2 regions of the Pseudoalteromonas sp. CnMc7-15 genome follow, and region 2 is predicted to be linked to the other one. Evidence: predicted binding sites of a transcription regulator. Region 2 holds the regulator's gene; the other holds the start of a gene.

Region 1 (3,434 bases), on a different contig from region 2:
GAAAATATAGTTACCTGACGCGTCGTCTTTACTAAGGCCTTTTGAACCACTCCAAATAGTTAAGTTCGATCCGGCCAAATCGGCTGAGCCGCCCATAAACTCGGGTAGCATGGGGCCAAAGGTATTCAAGGCATTTTGCGATGCCTTACGTGTTGCTGGGCTATCAGGGTTTGCTTGTAACTGCTCAATATAGGCTTGCGACTTCTCAGCCCAGTCAGCAGGCAATTCACCATTTTGGCGACGTTCAAACTCAGCAGCAAGCTCAGGGTATGCCGCCTTGTATGCCGCAAACTTATCCTGCCAACTCTGCTCTGCTTGTGTGCCCTTCTCTTTAGCATCCCACTGTTGATAGATATCATCAGGAATCGCAAAGGCGTCATGAGACCAACCCAAGAACTCGCGCGCAGCTTTAATTTCATCATCACCCAACGGCGCACCGTGGCAATCATGGCTTCCTGATTTATTAGGAGAGCCGTAACCGATCACTGTTTTACAACAGATAAGCGTTGGCTTGTCACCTTGGGCGCGGCCTTCATCAATAGCAGCGCGAATAGCCTCGCTATCGTGGCCATCAACATTACGCACCACGTGCCAGCCGTAAGACTCAAAACGCGCGGGAGTGTCGTCACTAAACCAGCCTTCTACCTCACCATCAATAGAAATACCATTGTCGTCCCAAAACGCAATCAACTTACCAAGGCCTAGAGTTCCTGCAAGCGAACACGCCTCGTGAGAAATCCCTTCCATCAAGCAGCCGTCGCCCATAAAAGCGTAAGTATAGTGATCAACAATTTCATGGCCAGCGCGATTAAATTGAGCAGCAAGGGCTTTCTCCGCGATTGCCATGCCTACCGCATTGGTGATCCCCTGTCCAAGCGGGCCCGTAGTAGTCTCAATACCCGGAGCGTAACCGTATTCAGGGTGGCCCGGAGTTTTTGAATGAAGCTGACGGAAGTTTTTAATTTCCTCAATAGGAAGATCATAGCCGCTTAAGTGTAAAAGCGAATAAATCAGCATTGAACCGTGGCCATTTGAGAGAATAAATCGGTCACGGTCAGCCCAGTTAGGGTTGCTCGGGTTATGCTTAAGATAATCGCGCCACAGTACTTCGGCGATATCGGCCATGCCCATCGGGGCACCCGGATGACCTGATTTAGCTTGTTGAACCGCGTCCATGGAAAGCACGCGAATGGCGTTTGCAAGTTCTTTGCGTGATGGCATGAATTCTCCTACCTTTAAATGTATTTGCGCTGGGGCTTCACTCGCGCTCATGCTGGCGCGGGTAAAGAATAAGACGAAAGCCCATTCTTACTTATTCATCTGCCCCCTGCAATTAAAAATTGGGCATCGAACGAGTAACTTTAGAATTACTCATAACGAATAAAAATACTGATAACTAAAAGAGTACAAAAACACCAAGCAATAAAGGTCAAAAGACCGCTATACAATCAATTTTATTTAGACGTCTAGGCGTAAAAAGCTAGGAAATCACCTGTGATTTAGCTAGAATACGCGCCTTAATTTATGCTGCGCTCAACCCAGTGGCTGGTATGATCTTGGGAAGCGCGATACTTGTGAGCAGAAACTTATGGCAAAACATTTATTTACTTCTGAGTCTGTGTCTGAAGGACACCCGGATAAAATCGCTGACCAAATTTCTGATGCGGTACTCGATGCTATTTTGGCGCAAGATCCCCATGCCCGTGTAGCCTGCGAAACCTATGTGAAGACCGGTATGGTGATGGTGGGTGGTGAAGTCACAACCAGTGCTTGGGTCGACATCGAAGAGTTAACGCGCAAAACCGTGCGCGAAATCGGCTACACCCATTCCGATATGGGCTTTGATGCCGACTCATGTGCAATTCTAAACACCATTGGTAAGCAGTCTCCTGATATTAATCAAGGTGTTGACCGCGCTCGTCCAGAAGAGCAAGGTGCAGGTGACCAAGGCTTAATGTTTGGTTATGCCTGTAATGAAACCGACGTGCTCATGCCAGCGCCCATTACCTATTCACACCGCTTGGTACAACGCCAAGCCGAAGTGCGCAAAAATGGCGAATTACCGTGGTTACGTCCAGACGCCAAGTCACAGGTGACCTTTGCTTATGAGAATGGCAAGGCCGTCGGTATCGATGCCGTCGTGCTGTCAACGCAACACTGCGATTCTATTGCGCAAGATGACTTGGTTGAAGCGGTCATGGAGACCATTATCAAACCAACGCTACCAGCAGAGCTTATTACCGATGCGACTAAGTTCTTCATTAACCCCACAGGACGCTTCGTGATCGGTGGCCCGATGGGGGATTGCGGCTTAACTGGTCGTAAAATCATCGTTGATACTTATGGCGGTATGGCACGTCACGGTGGTGGCGCATTCTCAGGTAAAGATCCATCGAAAGTGGATCGCTCTGCCGCTTACGCAGCACGTTACGTTGCCAAAAATATAGTCGCGGCCGGCCTAGCCGATAAATGCGAAATCCAAGTGTCTTATGCCATTGGCGTTGCCGAGCCAACCTCCATCAGTGTTGAAACCTTTGGCACCGGCAAATTAGACGAAACGCGTTTAATCGAACTGATCCGCAAGCATTTCGACTTACGTCCTTATGGTTTAATTCAAATGCTTGATTTAGAACGTCCGATTTATCAGCCTACAGCGGCTTACGGCCACTTTGGTCGCAATGAATTCCCATGGGAAGCGACCGATAAAGCACAGGCACTTAAAGCCGACGCTGGATTATAAGTGAATTACCTATAAGTTAATTGAAAAGCGCCTATATGGCGCTTTTTTTATAGCTATGACCCCACTCTCGGCAGTTAATCCTCGCCGCAATCGCCGGCACTGATTGGCGCAACTTGCAGAGCCTGTACTGCTGCTAACTGACTTTTCAAGCTCATCATAGTTTTAGATACACTTTTCAACGATACTTTATTACTGAGCCAGCGTGGAAGCTTACCACCTGGGTCGGCAAAAACCTGATAGCGGATAAGTAAGCCGTCGTCTTGCTGCGTCATTCGCCAGTTAGCAGTCAGGGTTGTGATGCGTACCCTATCACTTTTACGAGCGATATTTGGGTTATAGGCATACACCCGTAACTCAGTGGTATAGTCATTGACACGCTGATAGCAACTTTGTGTATAAAGCTCCCTATCAGCAACGGGCCAAGGCGAATTAATCACCGTGTATACGCGGTTGCGATTGCCTTGAGAGTGCAAAAGACGAACTTCTTGTACTGCATGCAACCACTGCGATGCTTGTTGAGTGTTATACAGTAGCGTCAGTAACTGAGCTGTGCGGGCGTCGGCAACGAAAAGCTCAGCATAAATATGGTAGATACCATCTTTACTGACGGTATAGACCACTTTCAAATCAGGGAGGTTTTTATAATTCCGCCAAGGTTGGATTTCAACCCCAGCTGCAAAGCTGAGGCTAAGTA
Region 2 (3,434 bases):
GCTTTAGGTGGTTTTTTATGCATGCATAAGTCCCTATAGTGCATGGAATATCAAAATTTACACATAAAGCTTTAGATAATGTGCATGAATTTGGGCTTAAAACCCTTTAATTTCGTACAACAGGATAGACCTGATATTGCTTGAATATATTTAGAAAAGCGGTATGGTTTGCCTTAACTAGCTGAACTCTCACATACATTTCTAGCAGGATACTCGTTCATGTCTGACTTTCGTGAAAAAGCCCTCGATTACCACGCTAACCCCGTTCCAGGAAAAATTAGCATTGAACTCACCAAAAGCGCCGAGACCGTTAACGATCTCGCTTTAGCCTACAGCCCAGGTGTTGCAGAGCCGGTGCGTGAAATCGCTGCCGATGCTAACAATGCTTATAAATACACGGCCAAAGGCAATATGGTTGCTGTGATCTCTAATGGCAGTGCCATTTTAGGGTTGGGTAACTTAGGGCCGTTAGCGTCTAAGCCGGTCATGGAAGGCAAGGCACTACTGTTTAAGCGTTTTGCTAATCTTGACTCCATCGATATCGAGGTGAAGCATCGCACCACGGAAGACTTTATTAACACTGTAGAAAATATTGCCGATACCTTTGGCGGTATTAACCTCGAAGATATTAAAGCTCCAGAGTGCTTCGAAATCGAGCAAGCGCTCATTGAACGCTGTAATGTGCCAGTATTTCATGATGATCAACACGGCACTGCTATCGTCACTGCCGCAGGCATGCTAAACGCTTTAGAAATTCAAGGTAAAGATATTCGTGATGCTCTGATCGTGTGTTTGGGGGCTGGCGCAGCGGCAGTTGCATGTATGGAGTTGCTTATTAAGTGTGGCGCTCAGCGCGAGCATATTTACATGCTTGACCGTAAAGGGGTGATCCACACGCGTCGTGATGACTTAAATGAATATAAGCAATTATTTGCTAACAACACCGATAAGCGTACCTTGCAAGACGTTATTGCTGATGCCGATGTGTTCGTTGGTGTTTCTGGCCCAGATTTGCTCGCAGCTGAAGACCTTAAATTGATGGCCGACAAGCCGGTCATTTTTGCCTGTTCTAACCCAGACCCAGAAATTAAGCCGGATGTGGCACACAGTGCGCGCAAAGACTTAATTATGGCCACTGGGCGCTCTGACTACCCGAACCAAGTGAATAACGTACTGTGTTTCCCATTTATTTTCCGTGGTGCACTGGACGTGCGTGCCACCGCTATCAATGATGAGATGAAAATTGCCGCTGTAGAGGCTATTCGCAGTATCGCCAAGGAGCCAGTACCTGAGTCAGTGTTAACGGCATCTGGAGTGAGCGAGTTAGAGTTTGGCGCGCAATACATTATTCCCAAGCCTATGGATCCACGATTATTGCCACGCGTAGCGAAAGCCGTGGCGCAGGCGGCTGTGGACTCAGGTGTTGCGCAAATTGATATGCCAGCGAATTATATGGCTGAGTAATCACTTTACTACTCAGCGCTAGAAAAAAGAAAACCCAAGCTCAATGCTTGGGTTTTTTTATGGCTTGCAAAGAGTAATAGCTTCACTAACGACTTTTCATACAGGCCAACTTGCGACATGTATGCATAACACTATGCTTACTCCAGCAAAGGGGCCTAATGCTCAGGGGTTAGTTAAACTTGCTTATCTTTGTTAGTCCTCTCCGATAACAGGCACTTCCACACCCATTTCTTCCATAATTTTTCTCACCTCTTCAGGTACCTTCTCCGGGTTGTCTTTACGGAGATCTTCGTCATTTGGCAGCGGCTGGCCAGTAAAGGCATGTAGAAATGCTTCACACAGCAACTCACTGTTGGTGGCATGACGAAGATTATTCACCTGGCGGCGAGTACGTTCATCGGTTAATACTTTTAAAACATTGAGCGGGATGGAAACGGTAATTTTCTTTACCTGTTGGGCTTTTTTTCCATGCTCCGCATAAGGGTGAATGTATTCACCATTCCACTTGGCCATAATTTGCGTCTTATTTTTGGTCACTTAGGCATCAATAAGGACGAAATTTTATCGCGTTGGTAAGGATAGTCAAATATTCATAAATTAGCTATTTAGACGTATAAATGTTTTGACTTCTAAATTGTGTTAATTTAACCTTTTGGACGTCTAAACATCCATTTTCTTGATTGGGGGCAAATATGTCACAACTAAAAAAAGACACCATCGCCGTGCGCCATGGTATTGATGCTGATAAGCACCATGGTGCGGTGGTGCCACCCATTCATTTATCGACCACCTATTCCTTTGCCGATTTTGATAGCAAACGCGAATATGATTATGGTCGTAGTGGTAATCCCAATCGGGATATTTTGGCGCAGACCTTAGCGCAACTAGAAGGGGGAGAGCACGGAATTATCACCGCGACAGGTATGGCCGCAGTGCATCTAGTGACGCAGCTACTGACACCCAATGACACCCTAGTGATCCCCCATGATTGTTATGGCGGCAGTTATCGCTTATTTACCTCTTTAGCCAAACGGGGGTTGCTCAAGGTTGAGGTTATCGATTTCACTCAATCAAACTGTTACCAACGCTTAGTGGCCGCCAAACCCAAACTGGTGTGGATTGAAACGCCCAGTAATCCCATTTTGCGACTCACGGATATCCGCGCAGTGTGCGATGCCGCGCAGAGCATCGGTGCGCTGGTTGCAGCCGACAACACGTTTTTATCTCCCGCCTTACAGAACCCATTGTTATTGGGTTGTGATGTGGTGGTGCACTCGACCACTAAATATATCAATGGTCACTCCGATGTGGTCGGTGGTGCGGTGATCACCAAAACCAAAGAGTTGGGTGAAGAGCTGGCATGGTGGGCTAATAATATTGGCATTACCGGCGCCGCTTTCGATAGCTATCTCACCCTGCGTGGTTTGCGTACCTTAAAAGTGCGCCTTAAGCAGCATGAAGAAAATGCCTTGGCGATTGCTCAATACCTTGAACAGCATCCTAGTGTGCAGTCTGTTTACTATCCAGGGTTGAGTTCGCACCCACAACACGACTTGGCGAAGGCGCAGCAACAGGGCTTTGGAGGTATGGTGAGCTTTGATATTAAAGGTCAGCTGCAAGACAGTGCAAAATTCCTCACCTCAGTACAGCAGTTTACCTTAGCGGAGTCGTTGGGCGGGGTGGAAAGCCTTATTTGTCACCCGGCGACCATGACTCACGCGGGCATGGATAAAGCCGCACGACTTGAGGCTGGGGTCGGCGACACGCTTATCCGGATTTCTGTAGGTATTGAAGATAAGCAAGATCTTATCGATGACTTAGAAGCCGCTTTTAACGCGTTAGCAAGCAAATAAGAGGATACTATGACTCAGGTTGTACATAAGTTTGGTGGTTCGAGTCTCAGCAACGCGGCGCGTTACCATGCGGTCGCCAATATTGTTATCGGCAACAGCCAACTCGGTGACGTGGTG

Evidence for each region. Region 2 encodes MetJ, which represses methionine synthesis genes. Its sites were predicted from a motif close to TAGACGTCTAGACGTCTA; they were not measured.
Region 1: metK (methionine adenosyltransferase) is a predicted target of MetJ. The motif match lies at 1,460-1,477, and genes of this name have one in related genera.

Annotation. Positions count from the first base shown of each region.
Region 1 is NZ_JAKRFT010000005.1:114,642-118,075, forward strand. It holds gene tkt (transketolase) at 1-1,221, opposite strand, end outside; gene metK (methionine adenosyltransferase) at 1,589-2,740, shown strand; gene MHM95_RS13100 (START domain-containing protein) at 2,815-3,434, opposite strand, start outside.
Region 2 is NZ_JAKRFT010000003.1:597,536-600,969, reverse strand. It holds gene MHM95_RS10055 (malic enzyme-like NAD(P)-binding protein) at 220-1,464, shown strand; gene metJ (met regulon transcriptional regulator MetJ) at 1,657-1,977, opposite strand; gene metB (cystathionine gamma-synthase) at 2,157-3,317, shown strand; gene metL (bifunctional aspartate kinase/homoserine dehydrogenase II) at 3,327-3,434, shown strand, end outside.